3 regions of the Bacillus mesophilum genome follow, and region 1 is predicted to be linked to each of the others. Evidence: riboswitches for the same ligand, from Rfam matches in the RefSeq annotation. Region 1 holds a riboswitch; each other region holds the start of a gene.

Region 1 (6,105 bases):
TCACCAGTATTTAATTGATGGCTTTCATATCTATCCTTCAGTACAATGTCTTGATTGATTTCTACAATAACAATACGATTTTGCAGTTCTAAAAAGGCTAGAAGCTGAGCAGTCGTTTTTACGTGCTCTGGCAATTCATGTACCTTCCCGTTTAGCTCGATTTTCACCTATTCACCCCCTCCCAATTGAAACGGCCGATGGAAGGCGATCAATTTTAAATGCTTCGACCCATTCTGAATTAACTGGATTGCCGCTTATTAAATTGGCGATCATTTTCCCTGTTCCAGGAGCTAACAATATTCCGTTTCTTTGATGACCAGCTGCAAAGTAGAGACCTTTCTGTTCCGGATGTTCTCCGATAAAAGGAAAACCATCAAAAGTTTGCGGTCTTAAGCCAGCCCAGCTTCTCAGCCATCTCATTCCTTGAATGGAAGGCAGCATTTCTTTTGCCTTTTTAATCACCATCTCTATCCCCTCAAGGGTAGGTTCTTCATTCCAGTCATCCCATCTTTTCGTAGCACCCACAATGAGTTCATTATTGTTTCTTGGAACAATATAATGCTGATCATGGAAGATGGAGTGGACAAGCGGCAGCTGATCATTTAAGACTGCAATACACTCACCTTTTACTGGAATAATCGCATTCATTAACCCTGTTTGCTGAAAGAAATAATTGCTCCACACACCGCTGGCAATCACCACCTGATCTGCCGTAAACGATCCCTGTGTGATATTAACCTTGTAGTGGCTGTATTCATTAACCACAGAAAAAACCTTCGTAAATTCATAAATCTCTGCCCCAAGAAGTAATGCCCCTTTACTGAAACTATTAGAAGCAATGGCAGGTGTTACGTGGACGTCCTCCTTTAAAAATGACGCTCCAATGATTTGATCCGTTAAATGGGGTACTTTTCTTTTTGCTTCCTCTCTTGTCAGCCATTCTACGGCTGGCAGCTGCATAAGAGAATTCCTTTCTTCTCTCTCCTCGGATGTGAAGGCAAGCTGAAGCAGTCCGCCTTTTTTCATTTCAAAATCCATTCCCGTTTGTTCTTTTAATTCATGATATAGCTCCTTGTATAAAAGCTGGCTGCTGCGTGCAAAGGAGTATACATGCTGAAATTCCTTATATTCCGAATGAGCACCAAGCATACCGGCTGCGGCACTAGTTGACCGACTCCCAATTTTCCGCTCTTCGAATAGAGCAACTTTGCGTTTATCCTTTGCCAAATAATAAGCGATTGCACTGCCAATAATTCCGCCTCCTATGACAGCCACTTCAGTGTGATTGGTTTTTAACATATGCACACCTCTCCTTTAATCTTCTAGCTGCGTCAGCTGGGTTACTGGATGCAAAGATTGCTGACATAACAGCTGCTCCATCCGCTCCATATGAGGCAACTTGTTCAATACGATCCTCATCAATACCGCCTATGACGTACAGTGGGATTGAAACAGATCTTTTTATATCTCGGATGGAGCTTAATGGAATTGGCTCCTTTCCCTTTTTGCTGTTTGTCGGAAAACAATGGCCATACAGCATATATGCTGCACCTTGTTTTTCCGCTCTTAACGCTTCTTCCAGGCTATGAACTGATATGCCTGCATTTAAATGGGGGTAGGTTTCTTTCACCTGCTCAAGCGGCAGTCCATTTCCCGGCAAGTGCAGCTGCTGCAGCTGTAAAAGGAGAGCAACATCCATACGATCATTCATTAGCAGCTTTTCCTTTGGCACTCCCTCATCAATTAAGCGCTTACCTAATTGATGCAGTTCCCCCGCACTTCGCTGTTTCTCTCTAATTTGGATGGAATCAACATAAGGATAAATTTGAATAATTGATTTTATCAGTTCATTGATCTTTTGATACCCATTCGTAACAGCCATCAGCTTCACATTCTCAGCCCCTTTCTTTTTCGGCCAAACAAAAAACCACTCCCCTAAATATAGGAAAGTGGTTAAAATTTGCGCACGCTTTAATAAGCGCAAATGTATAATTAATAGCGCCACTTTCCTACGCAGGTACGAACCTGTTCAGGTTATGAGGGTTTAAAAGTAACTACTTTATTCTCAGCCCTTATCAAGGGATCCCCTAGTGTAATTCGTATTATAAAGATGTTATACATATTTTAGCATAAATCAAATAAATTTCCACACTTTTCACATTTTTATGACGTCTCCATCAAGCTTAAGAAGTCGCATTCTGAGATGTAAACTCTTTTTTGTTCAATCTGTTCTCCATCAGTATCAATATCTCATTTGATTTATGGTATATCTATACACAAAAAAAGAAGCAGTGCGTAGGAGCACTGCTTTTCGATGCTATGATTTCATTTCAACTGAATTTTTTTTCACAGTTTTTAAGTTTCTTCTAATCATCTCTTCTGCTAGCATTGCAATAAAATCTTCATCAAGTTCTAGTCTTATAGCATCTTGATAGGCTTCGATTAATTCCTCATTTGACATTTTCAAAACAAACCTTACCCCTTTGACACAGTTTTACCCTTATATTTTACATTTTGTTCTGTAACAGTACAAAGTAAATTTTTATATTTCCTTCAAAGATGAAAGTGCGAGGACAAGGGCTTTCCGATAAAATTCCTCTCGCTCTGCTGATAGTTGGCCTTCAATTTTAGAGTAAATTCTCTCAAAATTATCAATTATATGCTCTGTTTTCATTCCCCTGCTCGTTAATACATTGTTAAGCCAATGAGAATAATCGAGGAAAATCTTTGGTTCATTGACTGAAAATGCAGTTTCGAGATTTTTAAAGTGATGCCCGTTATCTTCCTTGCACTTTTCTTTTCCCCTTTCTCCAAATCGCTCCATTAGTTCAGGGTAGGCAAGATATGTATCCCTCATGACATCTTCTATAATGTTTGCAATAACTATATCGTCATTCATCCTTATCACCTCTATCAAAAGCAATTCCGAAGCTTCATTTACGATCCTTACATATCTATAGGCAGGATAATGGTAAATTGTGAACCGATTCCCGCTTCACTTTTTACCTCAATTGTACCTCCATGCATATTGATAATGTGCAGAGAAACAGCCAATCCAATTCCAGTACCCTTCTCTTTCATCGTGAAAAATGGGGTGAAAAGGTTTGCAATGGTTACTTGTGTCATTCCGATGCCATTGTCCTCAAAAGAGATTTTAATGGCATCATCTGTTAAATCCGTTCTTATGAAAATTTGTCCATTGTTTCTGTTTTTGCTATTTTGGATCGCTTCCATCCCGTTTCTCAAGATGTTTAAGAAGACTTGCTTCATCTGCTTCACATCAACATTAACAGCAGGCAGAATATGTTCTTTTACATACTTTACTTCACAATGGATCTTTTTCGATTCTGCGTTTGTCAGCTGGACCACTTCAGTAATCATTTTCTGCAGGTTGGATTGGGTTTTATTAGGAGTAGATGGTTTCGTCGTATTCAAATACTGGTAGATAAGATTGTTTGCCTGATTGATTTCGTCTAATGCTATATTTGCATAATGCTCTTTGCCAATCGAGCTTAAATGCGGCTTAAGCAGTTGCAAAAAACCCCTGATACTTGTTAAGGGCTTTTTCAATTCATCTGCAATGTGACTGACTAACTTACCAATATTCGATAGATTGTCATGCTGCATAAGAAGCTGCTGCACTCTTTTTAAAGAGTGTTCCAGTTCATCTTGTTTCTCAGCAATTGTAAGGTTTTCGTTATTCAGCTGTTTTTCCAGCTTTGTTACAAATGATTGAACCTGATGAACAAATTCTTGTTTTTCAATACAAAAGACATTTAACTTCTTTTCTGAATCCCATTGAATATAAACATCAAAAAGGGTAATAGGCTGGTGCTTTGTCAGCATATTAATTTCAATCTTCGTTTGGCCGACGTTAGATTTCATAAATTTTTCGACCTTTTTTATACTTCCATAGTCAACCAAATCCATAAAATTGGACGCTTGCGGGAAATGCTGAAATACTTCGTCAGATACACCCAGGATCTTTAATTGCTCATCCATTATAAAATATGGGAAAGGGACGGATTCAATATAGTTCTTAGCTACCGACATAATCTCTGCTGCTAATCTTATTATTCACAAGCCAATCATTAACCTCAACCAAATCCTTCAGCACCACTGTTTTCCTTTTAAGATAATCATTTAATGGATACATGGTTGATACTCTCCCTCCAACTATAATCTTCGGCTGATAGTCTAATTGGTCAATTTGCTCCACCAATCGGATCAGATTCGGAAGATTATACACGATAGATATTGAGATACATAGGACATCTGGTCTCCACTTATTTGCAAATACAACTGCATCATGTACAGGAAGATTTGATCCAAAAAAGCGTATATCCCAGCTATGTTCTTTAAAGACATTGTGGACCATTTTTAGACCTAGACTATGTTCTTCCCCTTCTATGCAAAACATCATTACCTTGCCTGGAGACTTCTTTTTTTCAATCGCAGCACTTTCTCCTACCTTAGAAAGCACAAAACTGCATACATTGGATGCTATATGCTCCTCTGCAACAGAAATTTCGTTTTCCTCCCAAAGCTCGCCTATGTATCTCATTACTTTCGTTAATAGCATTTCATAAATATATAGACGATCGTATCCTTCATCAATCAAATTTAATACTTCAACCCATGTGCCGTGTTCGTCTCCTTTTAGCATTAAATCTGCTAAATCCTTTACTATTTTTTCTTGCATTCAAAACACTCTTTTACCGTTTTTATCATCAGTTTAACAGAAGAAAGTACCATCTACTAGTGGAATTTAATAGATTATGGAATTTTCATAAAAAATCCCCTATTTGAATTTTAGTCTTTCTAACTTCCCTACCGACATAGCTAGAAATAGAGACCTGCCTAACGTAAAAATAATAAATGAAAGCCACAGCTGATGCGGTGTCATAACTGATTGGACAGCAAAGGTATACACCAGAAACATGATGAGCGCCATAAAAATACTATTTCGCACATATTTTGCTTCAGCCGCTCCTGAAAACACACCTTCAAGCTGAAGATTCCAGAAGCCCACAATTGGGTAAACCACCATCCATATTAAGAGCGAGGCAGCCTGAATTCTTACTTCTTGAATGTTTGTGAAAAAGGATAAAAGCGGTTCGCCAAAAAATAAAACGACGAGCGCTAACACTCCTGCAGAAATAGCTCCCCATATAAAGGAAAGCGAAAGTGTTCGTTTGAACAAGGTTTTTTGCTGACTGCCAATGGACTTGCCAATCAGGATACTAGAGGCATTCCCAAATCCTCCAATCAGATAAGCTATTATATAATGAATCTGCAGTAGAATACTGTTTGCTGCCAGTGCCACTTCATCCATTCTGGCACTCATCGCTGTAAAAACACCTGTCATGGTCAGCAGACAAATAGACCTTAAGAATAAATCTCTATTTAATATAAGCATTTTCATAAATGCTTCCTTTTTTAAGATCAGCTTCCAGCGAATGGAACTAATGTCGATTTGTTTCATCTTTAGTACAAAATATAATCCTATGAAAACAGTGCTGACTTCAGCGACTAACGTAGCAATCGCCACTCCCGCGACACCCATTCCAAAACCGAGTACAAATAAGAGATCCAACAAAATATTGCATATGTTCATATATACTTGTGTAGCTAATGATAATTTGACCTTCCCTAATCCCATCAGCCACCCAATTAATACATAATTTAATAGTGCAAAAGGCGCTCCCCAAATTCTTATGGAGAAATAAGCAGAGGTCAATGACTCTATTTCAGATTGGATGCCTAATAATTTTTGAGAAACGTATAGAATTGGACCCTGCAGAATAATAAAAATAAGACCAATCCCAATTGCTATGGCCATAGGACGCAAAAATGATAAGGCAGATTCCTCCTTATCATTTGCACCGATTGCCTGTGCTGTTAAGCCTGTCGTACTCACTCTTAAAAAGCCCAGCAGCCAATAAATTGTATTAAAAATAACTGCACCGATGGATACAGCTCCTATTCCCACCGGATCAGGCATCCTCCCTACTACAGCAGTATCAACAGCTCCGATAAGCGGTGTTGATATCCCTGCAATAATCAGCGGAATGGCCAGTTTTATGTATTCCTGATGAGTGACAG
Region 2 (6,105 bases), on a different contig from region 1:
TCAAGAGAGATTATTAAATCACTTCCTTCGAGGCAAAAGGATATTTATGAATATGTTGTTAATCTGGAAGATGAACTGGCCAGTCAAGCTTCAACCTCGGATGAATTCATGTCACTGCTTGTCAAACATTCACCTCATCGGCAAGCTGCCGAACACTTTAATCTTTCCTTTGGACAGCTGATGATGACAATGCACAAAATTGAAGACACTATTAGTATGCAGCTTGAGCAGAAAATGGAGCATGCACAATGGCTTGATTTAACAGAAAAAGTTCGCATGCAAAATAAAAATATAGGTGATCATGTTAAATATTTTTATTTTTCCCTTCATGAAGCTTGAAGTTTAAATCGTAATAATTTCGTTTTAAAGGCAGGAGATAGACATGGTCTACGAATGGATTGTAATAGGTGGCGGCATTCAAGGCTGTACAATTGCAGCGTTTCTACTGAAAAATAACAAAGTATCAGCAGATCAGCTGCTCATCATTGACCCCCATGAAACACCGCTATACCGTTGGACCAAAACAACAGAAATGATTGAGATGAAATTTTTAAGATCACCGTCTGTACATCATCTGGATGTTGAGCCTTTCTCTTTGAGAAAATATGCTGACGACCAGAATCGAAAGAAAAGTGATTTTTATGGAGTATATAAACGGCCTTCATTGGAGCTTTTCAATGAGCATAGCCAAGCTCTGTTTCGAAATCTCAACATGGAATCCTGCTGGCATCAAGGCTGTGTAAATGGAGTTGACCGGGAAGATGCTAGCTGGACCATCAACACTGAAGCTGGGAATCGTTTTAAAACGAAAAACGTGGTACTGGCACTAAGTGTGAATGGCCAGCTGAATATACCGGAATGGGCTAGTAACCTTAAAGCTCACTCACATCAGCTCTTCCATATTTACGATGAAGCTGCCGATTTAACGAAAATAAAGCCTTCTATTGCTGTTGTGGGAGGCGGCATCTCAGCTGCCCATTTAGTCATCAAGCTGTCAGTCTTGTATCCCGGCCAGGTTCATCTAATTAAAAGGCATCCTTATCGGGTTTATGACTTTGACAGTGATCCAGGCTGGTTAGGACCTAAAAATCAGAAGCCATATCAATTGATTAATGACTATGATACAAGAAGAGAAATGATTAAAACGGCAAGAAATCGAGGCTCCTTGCCGCAAGAGCTATTCCGTAAACTGAAGAAGCTTGAGCAGGATCGAATTCTCAAAGTGATCGATGGTGAGATTATTTCCGCCCGAAACGGGAGAAATCACGAGCTTAGCTTAACCACCGAAAATGGTTCTGTTGAAGTTCAGTCCGTTATCCTTGCAACTGGTTTTAAGCCTGAAAGACCCGGTGGCGGCTGGCTGGAAAAGACGATTGAAAAATACAGTCTGCCTTGCGCAAGATGCGGATATCCCATTGTTAGTCCGTCCCTCGAATGGTGTCCGCATTTATATGTGATAGGACCGCTGGCCGAGCTGGAGATGGGACCGATTGCAAGGAATATTTCTGGAGCCCGTCAAGCGGCTGAAAGAATTGTTTTAAGTGTATAAATCAAACGAAAAGGAGTTTTGATCATGAGAGTAAACATTACACTTGCTTGTACAGAAACTGGAGACCGTAATTATATTACGACGAAAAATAAGCGCAACAACCCGGACAGAATTGAATTAATGAAATACTGCCCGCGCTTGAAGAAGCGTACATTGCATAGAGAGACGAAGTAATTTTATTTGAGAAGCCGGCTGGCGCACTATTGGTGCTGCCGGCTTTTTGCGTATTGTATGTCTTGAGCGGGGTTTGGCGGATAAATCGCTGTTTTGGGCGGATATATTTTTTTACGGCGGATAAATCCCATTTAACGGCGGATATCCAGGGTTCAAAGGTCTAGTAGTTATATTTTTTTAAGGTTTTGCAGTATTTTTATTGAATTCTTCGTTTAATCCAGCTTTTTTTCCTCAAATGAGCTCCAATAATCGGATTCTGATGTAAATAGAGGGCAGAAATGTCAGCAGCGGCAATTTCCTCACTAACACAAATGCTTTCTAGTGATGAAGATTCTATAAAAAACCACATTGTTCAACATTCCGTCACATCTTTATTACAACATTGTGAAGTTTATCACAATGTTGATGTAGAGTACCCTCCACCATGGTATATTCTAAGTGTAAGAAGCAATCATAAAAATAATCTTTCACTAAAAGAAAGGGAGATGCAAGATGATTAACACTTGGTTAAGAGAAAACAAAATTGCAGCAGCACTATTAACAGTTATACGTGTTTATTGGGGATATTTATGGATTACAGCAGGCTGGGGGAAAATCACAGGAGGATTTGATTCAAAAGGATTCCTGGCTAATGCAGCCGCAAACCCGGTAATGGGACCAGATGGTGCACCTGTTTTTGGCTGGTATAACAGCTTCCTTCAAAGCTTTGCCTTACCGAATGCCGATCTATTTAACTTCATTATTCCATGGGGCGAATTCTTAGTAGGACTTGGATTAATTCTTGGATGCTTAACAACAGCAGCAGCATTCTTCGGAATTTTGATGAACTTCTCTTTCTTGCTTACAGGTACTGTATCTCATAACCCGACAGACATTCTAATGGGTGTATTCATTCTAGCAGCTGGCTACAACGCTGGAAGATTCGGACTTGACTATTATGTAATGCCTTTTATCCGCAAGCAATTAAATAAAGGGAAAGAAGAAGAGAGTGGAGCGAACGTTAGCAGAGTGTAATGTGAATTTTCATTAATAATCTATTGTAAACAAATTATATAGTATGAGGTTGAATTAGGCTTACTAGTTCAACCTTTTTTTAGTTCAGTTTCTGAAGCTACATCTAGCAATCTTTAAAAGCTACTATATAACTTCCGCTCAGTATCAGAGTTTCTTTCGTCCTATTTTTCAATAAATCCTAAAATATCCTTTTATTTACTGTTCGTTTATATTAAACTAAAAGCACAATTGAATAGTTATAACTGGGGGAGTCCAATAAGCTGGGCTGAGAGGGAAACGCGATAAAGTTTCTTGACCCTTTGGACCTGATCTGGATCATGCCAGCGTAGGGAAGTTAGTGAATACTTGCTATGTATACTTCTGCATATTCTGAAGCTGGGTCTGTTTATTTTACAATGGACCCAGCTTCTTTTTATGCACTTCACTGAAGGATGTCTTTGCATTTCCCGAGATCATGTCCTTAACATTATGTTAAAGGAGAGATAAAATGATCAACCCCACAGTAAACGGTAAAATGATTTCCATTATGTCCAGCTTTCCCGGCAGCAAAAAAGTGTATGTAGAAGGTACTAGGACTGATATCCAGGTGCCAATGAGAGAAATTGAACTAAGTGCCACCACCGGATCTTTTGGAGGTGAGAAGAACGAGCCCATACGTATTTATGATACAAGCGGACCGTATACGGATCAGAATTATGCAGTGGATCTGACAAAAGGATTGCCGCCCATTCGCCAGAAATGGATCGATGAACGCGGAGATATTGAAAGCTATGAAGGTCGCAGGGTAAAGCCAGAAGATAATGGTTACCGCAATGAAGACGACCAGCGTACCCAGCACGGTGTGTTTCCCGGGCTAAAAAGAAAGCCTCTGCGGGCAAAACGAGGAAAAAATGTTACACAGCTTCATTATGCAAGGAAAGGGATTATCACACCTGAAATGGAATTTATCGCCATTCGGGAAAATATGAATCCTGAATATATCCGTGAGGAAGTCGCCCGCGGACGAGCCATCATTCCAGCAAATATTAATCACCCTGAAAGTGAACCAATGATTATTGGCCGCAACTTTCATGTGAAAATCAATGCCAATATCGGCAATTCCGCTGTATCCTCGTCAATTGAAGAAGAAATTGAAAAAATGACTTGGGCGACGCGCTGGGGTGCTGATACTATTATGGATTTATCGACCGGGAAAAATATACACAAAACACGGGAATGGATAATCCGAAATTCAGCTGTTCCTGTAGGCACTGTTCCAATCTATCAGGCACTTGAAAAAGTGAATGGGATTGCGGAAAATCTTAATTGGGACGTATTTCGCGATACTCTGATTGAGCAAGCTGAACAAGGGGTAGATTATTTTACAATCCATGCTGGTGTGCGGCTGCATTATGTTCCATTAACAGCTAAGCGAATGACTGGTATCGTATCACGCGGCGGTTCCATTATGGCTCAGTGGTGCTTATCTCATCATCAAGAAAGTTTTCTATACACACACTTTGAAGAAATATGTGAAATCATGAAAACCTATGATGTGGCCTTCTCATTAGGCGATGGCCTCCGTCCTGGCTCAATCGCAGATGCAAATGATGAAGCTCAATTTGCCGAGCTTGAAACATTAGGTGAGCTGACTAAAATTGCCTGGAAGTACGATGTACAGGTAATGATTGAAGGTCCTGGACATGTTCCAATGCATTTAATTAAAGAAAACATGGATAAGCAGCTTGAAATCTGTCAAGAAGCTCCATTCTATACATTAGGTCCGCTAACAACCGATATTGCACCAGGCTATGATCATATAACCTCTGCAATCGGCGCAGCCATGATCGGATGGTATGGAACAGCCATGCTCTGCTATGTGACGCCAAAGGAGCATTTAGGACTGCCAAATAAAAATGATGTCCGGGAAGGTGTGATCACTTATAAAATTGCTGCCCATGCAGCCGATTTGGCTAAAGGCCATCCAGGTGCCCAAATAAGAGATAATGCTTTATCAAAAGCAAGGTTTGAATTTCGATGGAAGGATCAGTTTAATCTCTCCCTTGATCCAGAACGGGCACTGCAATATCATGATGAAACCTTGCCTGCAGAAGGTGCTAAGACGGCTCACTTCTGTTCCATGTGCGGACCCAAATTTTGCTCAATGAGAATTTCTCAGGATATCCGAAACTATGCAAAAGAGAATATGCTTGTTTCAACTGAAGTTATAGAGCAGGGGATGAAGCAAAAGGCAGAAGAATTTAAAGAAGGCGGAAGTCAAATCTATAAATAGAACCATTTTGATATCTTGGTGAAATTGCAGTTTATTTTCGCTTATGTGCTGGATGAATGCTGAAGCACAGCTGGGTGAGAAAACAGTAAAAGGGGAGCATCTTATCCTAAAGGATCAACACATATGAAAAGCCAAAGAGCTCATTATCATATGAGCTCTTTGGTTTAGGGAAAATGCTATAGCAAGGAGTTTCCCAGCTATGAAAATTTGAAGTCTCGCCATTTAATCAGTCTTCTATTTATTCAATCGTAAATGATGCGGATATTCTGTCATCCTCTGTCAAAGTTTGAATTACACGATAGGTTCCTTTTTCAAGCTGAGAAAGCTCGACATCCTGCGAAAAAGTGCCTTCATTTCTTAATAATATCCCTATTGCTGGTGCCATTTGTTCAAACTCAAACTGCTCCCAATTTTCTCCGTTCCATTTATCCAATATCACACCATAACCAGTACCTAATTCAATCGTCCCCAAGTTTGTCAGCGTAACGGTCATCTTTTCTTCAGGGTAATAGTGTGTCTTGTCTAAATCAATTCTTGCATTTATTTCGTTATAGGGTACAAAGATTTGATGATATTCCTGTTTCCGAATTTCATCATTTTCACCTATTGCTACTTGTTCAATATAATAAGCAACATTCTCTTCATCTGGAATGGTAATAAAATAACTTGGATCCTGGCGCTCAACTGTTTTTTCTATGATCGTTTCAAACTTCCTTTCTTCATAATTAAATTTCAAGAATTCAACTTCATATCTTGCAGTGGGTGATAATCCATCGGGATCGATTTCAAATTGGTCCCCAGCCTTGTATACACGATGTGTTGTACGCTGATAACCTTCCTGATCACGATTTTCAAAAAAGACTGAATCCATTAAATCCAAAAATGATTTACTCTCAAATTGAATAGCTGTGTTTACTTTTGATTTGTCGATCTCTTTTAATTGCTGTGGAAGATCATTTGGTATCGTGATCTCTTTTTCTTCCTTTTCTACATGGTCTGTGCCGGCCGTACCTGAATTGCATCCAGTTACGAAAAGGGCAAATAAAGCGAATAAGATGATTTTTTTCATTTTTTTCCCTCCTAAAACAATAGACGG
Region 3 (6,105 bases), on a different contig from region 1:
AACGAATTAAATAGGATCAATAGATCAAATAGACAAAAACAGCAAACCCGCCACCGCATCATTCGTGCCATTGAGCACAGCAGGAAAAAGAAGCGCCATATTATCCCAAGATTTTTAACCGCTATTTTTGCCATATCAGCTTGTTTTCTGTTCAGTTACATTATGATTTTTGCCGATGATATTCTGGAGGATAAGGTTGCTGTCGGGACCTTAAAAGCTGAGAATATTGAATATATTGTTGTTTCGCCGTCGTTATCTGACTCTGCGTTTTCTGCTATTGAATATTCGTATACAAAGGGGCAGTCCATTATACAGGATCCTTCCTATTCTAAGATTGTGACTGAAATGATCAACCATTCTAAGGAGGAAGAGTATCTTCCTGTAACGGCTGCCAAGTATGATATAATGCTTGTGTTTTCAGAAAATAAGCAGCTGAAAATGAAGTTTTGGGAGGAAAATGAACAATATTTTATTAAAACATTGGGGAGCGAGCAATTGTATAAACTAGAAGGGGACGAAGGAAAAGCGTTTATAAATATGATTAGAATGATTGTCCCTAATTGATTACTATATGGCTGATCAATATTGATTTTAAGACTCAATAAAAACTGACCTTTTTGAGCATAGAAAAACGCTTAGCAAATTAAGACTAAGCGTTTATGTATAGAGTTTTAAAACTCCAGACAGATGGGGCTCCAATAACCATCAATACAGCGTTTTCCATAAGGAATTCCATTACCGCCAAAGTACTCGTATTCTGTACAGTACCAGCAAATTCTTTCTGCATCAGGCTTTATTACATCGGGTCCTTCAGCGTCCTTTGCCAAATTCTCTGCTTGTATCGTTGGTGTGAAGGCAAATAGAATTAAAAGCAAACATAGTAATCTTTTTTTCATCTATATTCCTCCCATCTGATAGGTATACTAATAGATTAAATCCACCTTCCAAATTAAGGAATAGGGAGAAGTGTTTATTTTATACTGGGTGAAATTTCCTGTTTTTATTAGGGTTGCTTATTTTCTTCTTGTAATAATTTGTGCAGCTTTTGTCTAAAGTGAATAAATTCCTCAGATAAAGGCAATTGTTCATTTCGTGGACGGGAAAAAGGAACAATCACTTCTTCTTTTATTTTGGCAGGACGGTGAGATAAAATAACAATTCGATCTGATAAAAGAATTGCTTCTTCAATATTATGGGTAACAAAAAGGATGGTCGGTTTATGCTTTTCCCATATTTGCAAAAGCCATTGCTGCATATCAGATCGTGTCAGCTCGTCCAAAGCAGAAAAAGGCTCATCTAAAAGCATTAATTCCTGCGGGCTTAAAAGTGCACGAATAAATGCTGCTCTTTGTTTCATTCCTCCTGATAACTCATGGGGGTATGCGTTTAAATACTCTCCGAGACCAGCTACTTTCAGCATTTCCTTTGCACGGCTTTCATCTGTTTTTCCTTGAAGTTCCTGACCTAAGAGTGTGTTATCTAAAATGCTTCTCCAAGGCAGCAGTGATGGAGATTGTGGCATATAGCTGATTTTCCCCGTTATTCCGTTAATCTTTTCTTCGTTTAAAGAAATTGTTCCTTCATCAGGAGTCAGCAATCCGCCAATCATATGAAACAGCGTGCTTTTTCCGCTGCCGGAAGGCCCTAGGATTGAGACAAATTCACTTTTTTTTATATGCAATTCCAGTCCGTCTAAAACATGATTAGAACCAAAACGTTTTGATAGGTTCGTTAAAGATAGTACGGTCATTTTGCTTTAGTCTCCTTCCATTTCCAGCGTACCATCAGCTTCTCAACAAGTTTAATGAGTGAGAAGAATAAAAGACTGAGGATCATAATGGCGAAGATGGCAACAAACACTCGATCAGAGCGGAAGGAAGAAGACGCTAATGTCATGTAAACACCAACTCCCATCCTGGCACCAACCCATTCTGAAATCACTGCACCCATTACACTATAAGTTGCCGAGATCTTAATACCGGAAAAGATGCTGGGTAAAGCGGCAGGCAGTTCTAACTTCCAAAAAAGCTGCTGTTTAGTTGCTCCAGCCATTTTCATATAATGCTTTAAGTCGGCAGGTGTTTGTTTAAACCCATCGAGTGCAGCAACCGTAATAGGAAAAAAGCAGACAAGAGTAATGACAATGACTTTCGGCAGAATTCCAAATCCAAACCAGATGACCAAAAGCGGGGCAAGTACGATAACTGGCACGTTTTGCGACAGAATGAGAAGCGGATAAACTGATTCTCTAACAAAAGGAAGCATGTGCAGTAAAAAGGCAGCGGCAAGCCCAACAGCTGCACCAATCGCAAAGCCATATAGTGATAAGCTAGTCGTCGAAAGCAGGTGAGGTGCAAACTGAGACCAGCCGTTATATGCTTCCTGAAAAATCAGGCTTGGCGCCGGGACTAGCCAGGATGGTGCTTCAACAAACCTGACAATCCCTTCCCATAATAAGAATAAAAGGAGGAGAACAAGTATTGGTCTCCATCCTTTCTTTAAAGCAGTATTCATCCTTTATATTTCTCCGTTAAGGTATCCATTGTAATGCCATCTGGCTGGAATAGAATTTTGATTTGAGAGATAACATTGGAACTGCCAATCTCAATCATTTTTTCGTTCATTTTCTTAATAACCGCAAAAATTTGATCTAGGTCACCTTCCATAGTAGTTTCAAGAGGGTGTACCTCATATTTGATGCCGGACGCATCAATAATGGCAATCGCCTCGTCAACGTACGGAATGACATTTTCCCCATTTTTAGTTTTTGGAATGATTTGTATACTCACTAAAGAATTAGCCAAGATTTTCTCCCCCTATTTTGGTAAGTATTCGTTCGTAAATGCTTTTTCTGCATCCAGTTCGCCATCGAGCAATCCATTTTCAAACATCCAATTACCGTAGTTTTCCCATACTTCTAGTTTTTGTACTCCCCATTGATCGGCATCATCCTGATAACGTGGTGCCAGCCATTCCTGGCTTTTCTTAACTAGTTCAGGATCCAGGTCTGGAACTGCTTCTATTAGAATGTCAGCAGCTTCCGCTGGATTTTCAATTACATATTCATACCCTTTTGAAGCTCCCTCTAAAAATGCTTCAATCATTTCAGGATTAGAGCTGATCATATCTTCGTTAGTGGCAAGAACAGGTGTATAATAATCCAGATTTTCCGAGTAATCGGTAGGATAGATCATATTTAAATCTATACCGCGTAATTCTGCTTCAATTCCAGTCCAGCCGTAAAAGATCCAAGAAAAATCAACATCTCTTTCAACTGAAGTGAAGAAATCTGCACTGCCAATATTTAAGATCGTAACATCATCGGCACTTGCATTCTCAGATCTCATTAAGGATTCAAGGATTTGCTCTTCAACTGGAGATCCGAAGCCTCCGTATGTTTTTCCTGCAAAATCTTTAGGAGTCTCAATGTTTTTTTCTACAGGAGAAGCAAAGCCTGATGTATTATGCTGTATGACAGCTGCAATCGAAACAAGCGGTACACCCTGAACCCTTGCTTGTGTAATGCTTTCCTGGTAACTGACTCCAAAATCTGCTTTGCCTGAAGCAATCAATTGATCTGCACTAGCATCACCAGGCAAAATAATGTCGACATCAAGTCCTGCTTCTTCAAAATAGCCATTTTCAACGGCTGCATAAAGTCCAGTATGATTTGTATTTGGTGTCCAATCCAGAACTACTGTCACTTCTTCAAGTTCTTCCGCTTCATTGCTGCTGTTGTTTTCCGTATCTTCGTTATTTCCGCAAGCCGTTAAAACCATTAATAACGATGCAGTTAACATCCATTTTTTCATAATTTCCTCCTCATTGTGCAGATCATACCGTGAAGATCTCAGTTAATGTCATATGAGTAGTATGGAACAATTCCCTTATAAACATAAAACCCCTGGCTGCTGCAGCCAGGGGACATAATAAATAAGCATAATATTGCATTACATTATGTTCCCTACGCTGGTATCAGCCAGATCAGGTTCAAAGGGTTATCATTATATAATGAAATCTCAACCGCAGAGCGGTTCCCCTACATAAAACGATATGAAATTATATTCAAAAGTCTCAGTCTTTACATAATTGTAAAGTATTTGTTTAAAAATGGTTAGCGTTCCACATTACGTCTTCATTATAGCAAAAAAATAAGAAATTTCTAGTAAAAAGCTTTTTATTTTTTAGCAAGAAAAATGGCGGAAGAAGATTTTACCATTTTAACCATGGAAAAGATTGAGTTTGTCCTATTCTTGAACAATGTGTTACAGTAGTTTCTGTTGTGCCGAGACTATAATGAATGGAGGAGAACGAATGAAAAAATTTGTTCTAAGCATGATTGCTGCTATTGTCATGGTCTCATTCCAATATACATTTACTGAACCAAAGAAAATAAATGCTGAAACGCTGGACTCTGTTACCATTTATACGGTTAAGGATCAGGAAACATTATATGATGTGGCACTGAAATTCTCAGTATCAGAGCTGGAATTAAAAGAAGTTAATCATTTGTCAGAAGAAGCTATTAATTCTGGAGATAAGTTAATTATACCTAATACAATATCCAAGAAAGAGAAAGACTTGCTTGCCCGGCTTGTTCATGCTGAAGCAAAAGGTGAACCTTATAAAGGAAAGGTTGCAGTGGCTCAAGTTGTTTTAAATCGAGTAGAAGATGAGCGATTTCCTGATAGTATTAAGCAAGTGATTTATGAAAAGAGACAATTTCAGCCTGTCGACAATGGGAGCATTAATAAACCAGCTGATAAAGAGGCAAAAAAGGCAGTAAATGAGGCAATAGCTTTAGAGGGACAAGGGAATAACGAAGCTGTTTTTTTCTTTAATCCGGATTTGACGGATAGCACCTGGTTAAGAGCTCAAACCGTTACAGGTGAAATTGGAAAACACCGTTTTGCAAAGTAACATGGCAGAAGCTATGTTACTTTTTGTTTTTAAGGGAAGAGAGACCTGGATTTAGAAGAAGCTTCAGCAGGTTTACCTGCCATTGACATAGGTGGTTTTGATATGGGCGTATTACTGGGTTACTTGAATTTCTGTTTATCTTCGTCTATGATGCAAGTAAAGGAGTGGTTGTTATGTTATCAAATATAGGTATTCCAGGTTTAATTCTTATATTAGTATTAGCACTTATTATCTTTGGACCCAAAAAATTGCCGGAAATTGGCCGTGCTTTTGGACAAACTCTGAAAGAGTTCAAAAACTCTGCAAAAGATTTAACTTCTGATGAAGATGAACCTAAAGACAAACCAAAGAATTCTTTAAGTAAAGATTAAGTTTAGTTTAGAGAATTTAAATTAATATAAGCACAGATATACAGGCTCAGATCATTCGTGATTTGAGCCTTTTCATTTCCCGAAATGTAAGTCCTTTTACATTGTACAGATCTTGTCATGCTGAAATGAGCTTGAGTGCATATAATCTGTGTAATTTTTATAAGGAACTGTGATAGGATAGAGGAGTATTAAAAAAAAAGCAATTGTTCAAGGAGGCGTTCATTATGAAAAATAAATTAATGACTTATACAGCATGCACTAACGGGGTAACGTCTAATTAACAATTAGCAGTTCCCCATATTAGAAAGGGGATAAATTTTGAGTATTGACAAAATAGTAAGATTGGCTGAATTAACAGCAGAAAACTGGTATGAGTGCTGTTCATTGCAGATAACAGAGAATCAAGAAAAATTTATAGAAAACAATGCAATATCGATTCTGCAGTCTAAATTTGAACCGTCATTAAGACCGTTTGTTATATATTATGGTGATAAAGTTGCAGGTTTTTTAATGTATAATACGGAACCGGAAGAACTTGATGGTTACTGGATTTACAGAATAATGATTGATCATAGATTTCAGGGTAAGGGCATTGGTAAGGATGCTTCTTCAATAATGATTTCAAAAATGTCCAATCTGCCAAACGCAAAGAAGCTCGTTGTAGGCTATCATCCCGAAAATTTAGGGGCACATGGTTTATACGAGAGCTTGGGGTTTATCGATTACGGAGATCGCTTTGGAAAAGAAATGGCCGTTGTCAAAACGATTAACCAGTAAAATACTACAATTCACAATATAATGCTGGAAGCTCAAA

Evidence for each region. Region 1 has a riboswitch for thiamine pyrophosphate ahead of F7732_RS18645 (thiamine phosphate synthase). Riboswitches for the same ligand answer to the same signal wherever they lie in the genome.
Region 2: another riboswitch for thiamine pyrophosphate. It lies ahead of thiC (phosphomethylpyrimidine synthase ThiC); the one in region 1 lies ahead of F7732_RS18645 (thiamine phosphate synthase).
Region 3: another riboswitch for thiamine pyrophosphate. It lies ahead of F7732_RS01025 (ABC transporter substrate-binding protein); the one in region 1 lies ahead of F7732_RS18645 (thiamine phosphate synthase).

The regions. Positions count from the first base shown of each region.
Region 1 covers NZ_WBOT01000007.1:126,410-132,514, forward strand. Annotated here, with positions in the region: gene thiS (sulfur carrier protein ThiS) at 1-167, opposite strand, end outside; gene thiO (glycine oxidase ThiO) at 172-1,299, opposite strand; gene F7732_RS18645 (thiamine phosphate synthase) at 1,277-1,882, opposite strand; TPP riboswitch at 1,990-2,099, opposite strand; gene sda (sporulation histidine kinase inhibitor Sda) at 2,318-2,461, opposite strand; gene F7732_RS18655 (hypothetical protein) at 2,543-2,899, opposite strand; gene F7732_RS18660 (ATP-binding protein) at 2,947-4,053, opposite strand; gene F7732_RS18665 (cobalamin B12-binding domain-containing protein) at 4,040-4,702, opposite strand; gene F7732_RS18670 (MATE family efflux transporter) at 4,802-6,105, opposite strand, start outside.
Region 2 covers NZ_WBOT01000003.1:488,857-494,961, forward strand. Annotated here, with positions in the region: gene F7732_RS11990 (hypothetical protein) at 1-339, shown strand, start outside; gene F7732_RS11995 (FAD/NAD(P)-binding protein) at 383-1,549, shown strand; gene rpmG (50S ribosomal protein L33) at 1,574-1,723, shown strand; gene F7732_RS12005 (hypothetical protein) at 2,002-2,223, shown strand; gene F7732_RS12010 (DoxX family protein) at 2,216-2,737, shown strand; TPP riboswitch at 2,972-3,086, shown strand; gene thiC (phosphomethylpyrimidine synthase ThiC) at 3,225-5,009, shown strand; gene F7732_RS12020 (immunoglobulin-like domain-containing protein) at 5,248-6,078, opposite strand.
Region 3 covers NZ_WBOT01000001.1:185,070-191,174, forward strand. Annotated here, with positions in the region: gene F7732_RS01000 (hypothetical protein) at 1-564, shown strand, start outside; gene F7732_RS01005 (hypothetical protein) at 672-896, opposite strand; gene F7732_RS01010 (ABC transporter ATP-binding protein) at 1,004-1,750, opposite strand; gene F7732_RS01015 (ABC transporter permease) at 1,747-2,514, opposite strand; gene F7732_RS01020 (thiamine-binding protein) at 2,511-2,804, opposite strand; gene F7732_RS01025 (ABC transporter substrate-binding protein) at 2,817-3,812, opposite strand; TPP riboswitch at 3,945-4,051, opposite strand; gene F7732_RS01030 (cell wall hydrolase) at 4,315-4,920, shown strand; gene F7732_RS01035 (twin-arginine translocase TatA/TatE family subunit) at 5,094-5,291, shown strand; gene F7732_RS01040 (GNAT family N-acetyltransferase) at 5,610-6,068, shown strand.